DNA from 3 places in the Nonomuraea sp. NPDC049141 genome. Region 2 is predicted to be linked to each of the others. Evidence: riboswitches for the same ligand, from Rfam matches in the RefSeq annotation. Region 2 holds a riboswitch; each other region holds the start of a gene.
The links. Region 2 has a riboswitch for glycine ahead of gcvT (glycine cleavage system aminomethyltransferase GcvT). Riboswitches for the same ligand answer to the same signal wherever they lie in the genome.
Positions count from the first base shown of each region.

Region 1: linked by a shared signal. The riboswitch ahead of gcvP (aminomethyl-transferring glycine dehydrogenase) and the one ahead of gcvT (glycine cleavage system aminomethyltransferase GcvT) in region 2 are both predicted to bind glycine.
Region 3: linked by a shared signal. The riboswitch ahead of glyA (serine hydroxymethyltransferase) and the one ahead of gcvT (glycine cleavage system aminomethyltransferase GcvT) in region 2 are both predicted to bind glycine.

Region 1 is NZ_JBEZDR010000019.1:150,955-154,221, forward strand. Features, by position in the region: gene gcvP (aminomethyl-transferring glycine dehydrogenase) at 1-2,099, opposite strand, end outside; glycine riboswitch at 2,255-2,349, opposite strand; gene AB0B91_RS44515 (MerR family transcriptional regulator) at 2,384-3,004, opposite strand; gene AB0B91_RS44520 (bifunctional nuclease family protein) at 3,153-3,267, opposite strand, start outside.
Region 2 is NZ_JBEZDR010000002.1:656,775-660,041, reverse strand. Features, by position in the region: gene AB0B91_RS07880 (aldehyde dehydrogenase family protein) at 1-189, shown strand, start outside; gene AB0B91_RS07875 (3-oxoacyl-ACP reductase) at 194-958, shown strand; gene AB0B91_RS07870 (gamma-glutamyl-gamma-aminobutyrate hydrolase family protein) at 971-1,660, shown strand; glycine riboswitch at 1,756-1,853, shown strand; gene gcvT (glycine cleavage system aminomethyltransferase GcvT) at 1,983-3,068, shown strand; gene gcvH (glycine cleavage system protein GcvH) at 3,065-3,267, shown strand, end outside.
Region 3 is NZ_JBEZDR010000018.1:103,571-106,837, reverse strand. Features, by position in the region: gene AB0B91_RS43085 (DUF4863 family protein) at 51-560, shown strand; gene AB0B91_RS43080 (nitroreductase) at 571-1,284, shown strand; glycine riboswitch at 1,313-1,411, shown strand; gene glyA (serine hydroxymethyltransferase) at 1,563-2,837, shown strand; gene AB0B91_RS43070 (alpha/beta hydrolase) at 2,884-3,267, opposite strand, start outside.

The sequences.
Region 1 (3,267 bases), on a different contig from region 2:
ATGCAGAACGTCTTGTGCAGGTTGAGGTGGGAGACGTCGGCGCCGAACTCGCCCGGCTTGGCCAGCCCGACCAGCGCGTTGAGGTTGGCCCCGTCGACGTACACCTGGCCGCCCGCGTCGTGCACCTTGGCGCAGACCTCGGTGATCGTCTCCTCGAAGACGCCGTGCGTCGACGGGTAGGTGAGCATGATCGCGGCCAGTCCGTCACGGTGCTTGTCGATCTTGGCGTCGAGGTCGGCCAGGTCCACGTTGCCCTCGGAGTCGCAGGCCACGACCACGACGCGCATGCCGGCCATGACGGCGCTGGCCGCGTTCGTGCCGTGCGCGGAGGACGGGATGAGGCAGATGTCGCGGTGGTCGTCGCCGTGGTCGCGGTGGTAGGCCCGGATCGCGAGCAGCCCGGCGAACTCGCCCTGGGAGCCGGCGTTCGGCTGGATGGAGACCGCGTCGTAGCCGGTCACCTCGGCCAGCCACTCCTCCAGGGTCTCGATGAGGTGGCGGTAGCCCTCGGCCTGCGCGGTGGGCGCGTAGGGGTGGATCCCGGCGAACTCCGGCCAGGTGATCGGCTCCATCTCGGTGGTCGCGTTCAGCTTCATCGTGCAGGAGCCGAGCGGGATCATGGAGCGGTCGAGCGCGATGTCCTTGTCCTGGAGCCTGCGCAGGTAGCGCAGCATCGCGGTCTCGGAGTGGTGGCTGTGGAAGACGGGGTGGGTGAGGTAGCCGGACTCGCGGGTCAGCGAGCCGGGCAGCGTGTCCAGTCCCTCGTCGGCGAGGAGGCCGGCCACCGGCCCACTGGCGCCGAAGGCGGCGGCGACCTGCTCGAGGTCGGCCGCCGTGGTCTTCTCGTCGCAGGCCACCGAGACGTGGTCGGCGTCGGCCTGCCACACGTTGACGCCGCGTTCGGCGGCCTGCCGTACGACCTCGGCGGCCCGGCCGGGCACCCTGGCCAGCACGGTGTCGAAGAACTCGCGGTGCACGACCTCGACGCCGCCCCGGCGCAGGCACTCGGCCAGCGCCGCGGCGTGCCGGTGGACGCGGGCGGCGATGCGGCGCAGCCCGTCGGGCCCGTGGTAGACGGCGTACATGCCGGCGATGACGGCGAGCAGGACCTGCGCGGTGCAGATGTTGCTGGTGGCCTTCTCGCGCCTGATGTGCTGCTCGCGGGTCTGCAGGGCCAGCCGGTAGGCGGGCGCGCCGTCGGCGTCGACGGAGACGCCCACGAGGCGGCCGGGCATCTGCCGCTGCAGTCCCTCGCGTACGGACATGTAGGCGGCGTGCGGCCCGCCGAAGCCGAACGGCACGCCGAAGCGCTGCGAGGAGCCGATCGCGATGTCGGCGCCGAGCTCGCCGGGCGCGGTGACCAGGGTGAGCGCGAGCAGGTCGGCGGCGGCCACGACGAGCGCGCCGGCCGCGTGCGCCCGCTCGGCCACGGCGCGGAAGTCGCGCAGCCGGCCGGAGGCGCCCGGGTACTGGACGAGCACACCGAAGCACTCGGGCAGCTCCCCGTCGAGCGTGTCCTCCACGAGCGTGATGCCCAGCGGCTCGGCGCGGGTGGCCAGCACCGTCTTGGTCTGGGGCAGCGCGTCGGCGTCGACGACGAACACCTGGCTCTTGGACTTGCCCGCGCGCCTGGCCAGTGTCATCGCCTCGGCGGCGGCCGTGCTCTCGTCGAGCAGCGAGGCGCCCGCGACGGCGAGTCCGGTCAGGTCGGTGACGACGGTCTGGAAGTTGAGCAGCGCCTCCAGGCGGCCCTGCGAGATCTCCGGCTGGTAGGGGGTGTAGGCGGTGTACCAGCCCGGGTTCTCCAGCAGGTTGCGGCGGATCACCGCAGGGGTGATCGTGTCGTGGTAGCCCAGGCCGATCATCGAGGTGAGCACCCGGTTGCGGCCCGCGATGGCCCGCAGCTCGGCGATGACCTCGGTCTCACTGGCCGCGGCGGGCAGGGCGAGCCGGTCCTTGATCCTGATGGACTCCGGGACGGCCACCGCCACCAGGTCGGCCACGGACTCGAAACCCACGGCCTCGAGCATGCGCTGCTGCTCGGGTTCGGACGGGCCGATGTGCCGGGTCGAGAACGGCGGAACTGACAGATCGGTCATGCGAGGTGCCTCCCGAGGGCTTTGGAGACCGGCGCCAGGGCGCGGGCGAGTGCCGGATCTCCCCCTCTGTCATGGCGACCTGAGAGCTTCACCCCATGTGGGCTTGCACCGTCGGTGAGGTGCGCCTGGCGGGCGCACCTGCTTTCCAGAGTTGCCTACCCCGCGCGGTACAGGTGCCTGAGAGATTCCGGGGAGGGTTGCTCCTTCGGCGCCCCGGGAACCAGCCCGGGGACTCTCCCGCATGGGGTTATCAGCCTTGCGCTCTACAGGTTACTACCCAATTGCTACCCTATGCGGCGCGCGCGCCGCCGCTGGGCCAGCTCGTCAGCGGGGTGGTCGGCCGGGACGCTGTCCTCGACCGCCGCCCTTTCCCCCGGCAGCTCCGCGAGGGAGCCCTCGACCTCTCGCCAGACCCGGCCGAGCGCGATGCCGAACACGCCCTGGCCGCCCTGGAGCAGATCGATCACCTCGTCGGCCGAGGTGCACTCATAGACGCTGACGCCGTCACTCATGAGCGTGATCTGCGCGAGGTCGCCCACCCCGCGGTCACGCAGATGTTGTACGGCCGTACGGATCTGCTGGAGGGAGACTCCGGTGTCGAGGAGCCGCTTGACGACCTTGAGCACCAGGATGTCGCGGAAGCTGTAGAGCCGCTGCGAGCCCGAGCCGTGCGCGGCTCTTATCGTCGGCTGGACCAGCTCCGTGCGCGCCCAGTAATCGAGCTGCCGGTAGGTGATGCCGGCCGCCGCGCACGCCGTCGGGCCACGGTATCCGATGTCTGCCGGCAGCGACGCGGGCTGCTCGTCGAAGAGCAGCCCCTGCTCTCCGGCACGCTGCCGCGCACTCTCACGCCGCACCGGATCTTCCTGGCCGGTCGTCTTTCCCTCGCCGCTGCTGACCGCCACGCGGACCTCCGGCTTTCTCTCATCCCGTGGCCTGATCTGGGGGTTCGTAAAAGCGCGACCACGGGTTTCACTTGCACCGTAGGACCGTGACCATGCGCAGTCAACGATCCGGCTCGGCGCGTCGTGAAGCGTAAATGCACTGAAATACCTACCCCGCCCGGCCAAAGTCTTCGGGGGTGATCGTGTCAAGGAACTCCCTGAACTTCTCCACCTCATCCTCCTGGTCGTCCGGGATGATCACCCCGGCTTCCTGGACGACTTCT
Region 2 (3,267 bases):
GACGTCGGCCGGGCGCTGCGCGTCGCGCGGGCCGTGGAGGCCGGGGCGCTGTCGGTGAACTCGCATTCGTCGGTCCGCCACTGGACGCCGTTCGGTGGCTTCAAGGAGTCCGGCCTCGGCCGGGAGCTGGGCCCGGACGCCCTCTCGGCGTTCACCGAGACCAAGAACGTCTTCATCTCAACGGAGTGAGCACATGCAGCGTTTGCACAACCGCGTCGCCGTGATCACCGGGGCGGCCGGCGGGATCGGCCTGGCCACCGCGCGCCGGTTCGCCGAGGAGGGCGCCAAGGTGGTCTGCGCCGACGTCGACGAGGAGGCGGGCACCAAGGCCGCCTCCGAGGTGGGCGGGATCTTCGTCAAGGTCGACGTGACCAGCGAGGAGGACGTCGTCCGGATGTTCCAGACGGCGTTCGACACCTATGGCTCCGTCGACATCGCGTTCAACAACGCGGGCATCTCGCCGCCCGATGACGACTCGATCCTGGAGACCGGCATCGAGGCGTGGCGGCGGGTGCAGGAGGTGAACCTGACCAGCGTCTACCTCTGCTGCAAGCACGCGATCCCGTACATGCGGCGCCAGGGGAAGGGCTCGATCATCAACACCGCGTCGTTCGTGGCGGTGATGGGCTCGGCGACGTCGCAGATCTCCTACACCGCCTCGAAGGGCGGGGTGCTGGCGATGTCGCGCGAGCTCGGCGTCCAGTTCGCGCGTGAGGGGATCCGGGTGAACGCGCTGTGCCCGGGGCCGGTCAACACGCCGCTGCTGCGGGAGCTGTTCGCGAAGGACCCCGAGCGGGCGGCGCGGCGCCTGGTGCACGTGCCGGTGGGACGCTTCGCCGAGGCGTCCGAGATCGCGGCTGCGGTGGCGTTCCTGGCCAGCGACGACGCCTCGTTCATCACCGGATCGGAGTTTCTCGTCGATGGGGGTATTTCGAGTGCGTACGTCACCCCTCTGTAGCAAGGGGATGTCGTGAAGCGGCCTGTCATCGGGATCACGTCCTATGTGGAGCCTGCCCGGTTCACCGTGTGGGACATGCCGGTCGCCCTGTTGCCGTATATGTACGTGGAGCAGGTGGTCCGGGCCGGCGGGCAGCCGGTGATCCTGCCGCCCGCCGGGGAGCCGGCCGAGCTGGTGGGACGGCTGGACGGGCTGATCCTGGCCGGTGGAGGCGACGTCTCGCCCGACCGGTATGGGCAGGAGCCGGATGAGCGGACCGGCTATATCCGGAAATTTCGCGATGCGGCGGAGTTTGCGGTGCTTGAGGCCGCTCTTGAGGCCGACGTGCCCTATCTCGGGATATGTCGGGGGATGCAGGTGCTCAACGTCGCGCTCGGCGGGACGTTGCACCAGCATCTGCCCGACGTGGTCGGACACACCGGGCACTCCCCCGCACCCGGCCAGTTCGGCCAGCTCCCCGTACGACCCGTGGCGGGCACCCGCGTCGCCAAGGCGCTCGGGGCCGTGCCGGAGGACGTGCCGCACTACCACCACCAGGCCGTCGATCGGCTCGCTCCCGGGCTGGCCCTGGCCGCCGTGGCCGATGACGGCACGATCGAGGCGGTGGAGTTGGAGTCCCGGACGTTCGCCGTGGCCGTGCAGTGGCATCCGGAGGCGGCGAAGGACTGCGCGCTGTTCGAGGCACTCATCGCCGCCTGCTGAACGCTCGCGCCGCCGCCAGGCCCGTTCGCCATGAAATGGCGGGATCCGCACGCGACAACTCCCCCATAACGGCACTAGGCTTGCCGCATCACCGACGAAACCGTGCGGGAGAGCGTCCTGGCATCCGGCCAGGACCCCTGAAGGAGCAAGCCCTCCCCGCGAACCTCTCAAGGTAAAGGACCGCACGGACGAGGTGTCCTCTGGAAAGCAGGCCTGGCGGCCTCGCCGAAGGTGAAAGTCCGGCAAAATCCGGGCGAAGCTCTCAGGCACCGATGACAGAGGGGGAGGATCCCTGCATCCGATCCTGCCCTGAGGTGCGCATATGTCACGTCCCACACCGCTTCGAGACGTCCATGAGAGCCTCGGCGCGACCCTGACCGATTTCGCCGGGTGGCTGATGCCGCTCCGCTACGGCAGCGAGTCCGCCGAGCACAACGCCGTCCGCCAGGCGGCCGGGCTGTTCGACCTCTCCCACATGGGCGAGATCTTCGTGACCGGGCCGCAGGCCGGCGAGGCGCTCGACTACGCGTTGGTGGGACACCTGTCGGCACTCGCGCCCGGCCGGGCCCGCTACACCATGATCGTGAACGAGCGTGGCGGGGTGCTGGACGACCTGATCGTCTACCGGCTGGGGGACGAGGAGTTCATGGTTGTGGCTAACGCCTCCAACTATGAAAAAGTCGGGGAAGAGCTGAAAAATCGCGCCAAGTCGTACAACGCGGTGGTTGAGGATCGCTCGGAGCAGTACGCGCTGATCGCCGTGCAGGGGCCGCGCGCGCAGGAGATCCTCGCCACGCTCACCGACGCCGACCTCGCCGGGCTGAAGTACTACGCGGGCCTGCCCGGTCTGGTCGACGGGCGGCAGGCGCTCATCGCGCGCACGGGCTACACGGGTGAGGATGGTTTCGAGCTGTTCGTGGCCAACCAGGACGCCGTGCCGCTCTGGCACGCGCTGACCGAGGCCGGCCGTACGCACGGGCTGCGACCGGCGGGTCTGTCCAGCCGTGACACGCTCAGGCTCGAAGCAGGCATGCCACTGTACGGCAACGAGCTCGGCGTGGAGCTGACCCCGTTCGACGCGGGGCTGGGCAGAGTGGTGAAATTCGACAAGCCGGGCGACTTCGTCGGCAGGTCGGCGCTGGAGGCGGTCAAGGACACGCCACCACGGCGCCGGCTCGTCGGCCTGGTCGCGCGGGGGCGCCGGGTGCCACGCCATGGATACCCGGTGACCAAGGACGGCGCCGTCGTCGGCGAGGTCACCAGCGGGGCTCCCTCCCAGACTCTGGGCAAACCCATCGCGATGGCCTACGTCGACCACGGGGCCGAGGCAGGTCTGGCCGTGGACATCCGGGGCAGCCATGAACCTATGGACCTCATTGAGCTGCCCTTCTACAGGAGGAACAAGTGAGCAACATCCCTGACGACCTGAGCTACACCAAAGAGCACGAGTGGGTCGCCGGCCTCGACGACGGCATCACCGTGACCATCGGCATCACGGCCTACGCGGCCGAGGCGCTGGGTGATGTCGTCTACGTGCAGCTCCCCGAAGCCGGCTCGACCGTCGAGGCGGGCGACTCCGTGGGCGAGGTCGAGTCGACCAAGTCGGT
Region 3 (3,267 bases), on a different contig from region 2:
TCACAGTATCCGTTGAACCTCTGTGCGGCAATCGAACGAAAGGAGTTTCCATGACCTCCCCGCAAGACCTGATCGAGCGCAGCATCCCGTTCCTCGACGAGATCAAGAACCGCACCGCCGGCGAGGACCTCGAGATCTGGCTCAACGAGACCTACGGCCCGGGCACGCCGTTGTACGACGACCTCGCTCGCATGATCACCGACGGCGTCCGTGACGGGTGGGCGGCCAACATCGAAGTCGACGGCCCCAAGTACCGGCGCAGCCGGATCGCCGAACCGAGCGAGGAACTGAACTACTTCAGCATCACGGCCGTGTACATGGACAGCCAGGAGCCCTACCGCGGGCAGTACCATCAGCATCCCTACGGCGAGCTCAACGTCGTCGTCCCGCTCGACCCCGGCGCCCGGCTCATCGGCCCGCGAGGATGGACGGGCGCGGGCTGGACCGCGCCCGGGCCCAGCAGCCACCACTACCCCGAGGTCAAAGGGGGCGCGCTGATCGCCCTGTTCTACCTGCCCGCCGGGCGCATCTCGTACGACATCACCCCGCCCGCCGCCTGACATGCGACCCGTGGACGAACTGACGATGTCCGCGGCGACAGTCGAGGAGGCGCTGCTCGGCCGTCGTAGCGTGCGCGCCTTCCTGCCGAAGGCCGTTCCGCGGGCCGAGATCGACCGGCTGCTGGCCCTGGCCGCTCGTTCGGCCAGCAACGCCAACACCCAACCCTGGCACGTGCACGTCATCACCGGTGCGGCCAAGCGTCGCCTCAGCGCCGCGGTCCTCCGCGCGCACGACGACGGCGAGCGGGTGCCGGAGACCGAATACCCGTACCAGCCCCGGCCCGACGAGTGGGCGGAGCCGTACCGGTCACGACGACGCCGTTTCGGGGAGGGGCTGTACCGCGACACGCTCGGGTTCAGCCCGGAGGACACGGCGGGCAGGCTCAGCCATCACCGGCGCAACTACGAGTTCTTCGGCGCACCGGTCGGGATCATCCTCACCGTCAGCCGGCACCCCCTCTTGGGGGCACTCGTGGACGCCGGCCTGTTCCTGCAGGCGCTCATGCTCGCGGCGCGGGAGGCAGGTCTGGACACCTGCTCGCAGGCGTCGTTCATCGACTTCTATCCGGTGCTGCGCGAACACCTGCGCATACCCGAGGACCACCTCATCGTCTGCGGGCTCGCACTGGGGCATGCCGACCCCGACCACCACCTCAATCGGCACCGCACCCCGCGAGAACCGGTCAGTTCCTTCAGCACCTTCTATAGTGATGAACTCGCATAGTTCCTAACCAACTGAATATCGCGCCGTTTCCACCGGAGCGGGAGAGCCCTCGCCTGCCTGTCGCGGTGAGGCGCCGAAGGAGCAACTCTCCCCAGAAACTCTCAGGCCCCATGACCGCTCCGGCGAGGCGAACTCTGAAAAGCCAGGACCCCGGTCCTGCACCCATGGTGCAAACCGTTCACGCGGTGAAACTCTCAGGTACCGATGACAGAGCGGGGAGGTCACCCAGCCGTGGCGCCGCGACCGAGCGGCGCCTGACCGAGGGAGGAGCCTCCACCATGTCGAGTGCCCACAACCAGTCTCTGGCCGAGCTCGACCCGGAGATCTACCGGGCCGTCGCCGCGGAACTGGACCGGCAGCGGCACACCCTGGAGCTGATCGCGAGCGAGAACTTCGCTCCGCTCGCGGTGATGCAGGCACAGGGCTCCGTCCTGACCAACAAGTACGCCGAGGGCTACCCCGGCCGCCGCTACTACGGTGGCTGCGAGCACGTCGACGTCATGGAGCGGCTCGCGATCAGCCGGGTCACGCGGCTCTTCGGCGCCGCGTTCGCCAACGTCCAGCCCCACTCCGGCGCCCAGGCGAACGCGGCTGCGATGTCCGCCCTGCTCGATCCCGGCGACACGATCCTCGGCCTCGACCTGGCGCACGGCGGGCATCTCACCCACGGGATGCGGCTGAGCTTCAGCGGAAAGCTGTACAACGCCGTGCCCTACCATGTGCGCGACACCGATTTCCGCCTCGACATGGCCGAGGTCGAACGGCTCGCCCTCGAACACCTGCCCAAGCTGATCGTCGCCGGCTGGTCGGCGTACCCGCTGCACCTGGACTTCGCTGAGTTCCGGCGGATCGCCGACCGCGTGAACGCGTACCTGATGGTGGACATGGCGCACTTCGCCGGACTCGTGGCGGCCGGCCTGCACCCCGACCCGGTGCCGTACGCGGACGTCGTCACCACCACCACGCACAAGACCCTCGGCGGCCCGCGCGGCGGAGTGATCCTCACCAATCACGCCGAACTCGCCAAACGCGTCAACTCCGCCGTCTTCCCCGGACAACAGGGCGGCCCCCTGGAGCACGTGATCGCCGCCAAGGCGGTGGCGTTCAAGCTGGCCGCCACCGAGGAGTTCCGCGACCGGCAGCGCCGCACCCTCGATGGCGCCCGCGTCCTCGCCGAACGGCTGCTCGCCGACGACGTCCGCGCGGCCGGCATCTCCGTACTGACCGGCGGTACCCAGGTTCACCTCCTCGTTGTCGACCTGCGCCACTCCGACCTCGACGGACGCCAGGCCGAGGACCGGCTGCACGCTGCGGGCATCACCGTCAACCGCAACGCCGTCCCGTTCGACCCGCGGCCTCCGATGATCTCCTCCGGTCTGCGCATCGGCACGCCGGCGCTCGCCACACGCGGATTCGGCCCCGCGGAGTTCGCCGAGGTCGCCGACATCATCGCGACCACCCTGGTCACCCCGCCCACCGGCCGGCTACTGGCCGACCTGCGCTCCCGGATCGCCACCCTGACGGCGAAATTCCCGCTCTACCCGAACTTGTGAAGCGACCGCTCCGAGCACTCTGCTGTACTCGGCCCCCCGCCTGGCGTCAGGTCTTCGGGTGGTCGAAGCCGTCCAGGATCGTGGTGAGGAGGTCGGCGAACTCCCGTGGGTGAGTCTGGTACGGGGTGTGCCCGCCGGGGAACTCCTGGCACGGCACCCCGAAGCGCTCGCTCAGGACGTGCGCGGGCCGGTAGTAGGGGCGGCCCACGCTGTCGTGGCCGGTGGCCAGGCACCACGGGATCGTGACCGTCTCCAGGGCCTTCAGGTCGGGCTGGTAGGACATGAATACGGGTAGCTCGCGGGTGAGCAGGATGTCGACGTTGCCCATGAGCCGGAACATCCCGCTCGGCCGGCGGCCGGTCACCCTGCGGGCCAGCGCGGCGCCGCCCATCGCCACCCGCAGAGCGCCGGCGGTCACGGCCCGCCCGGT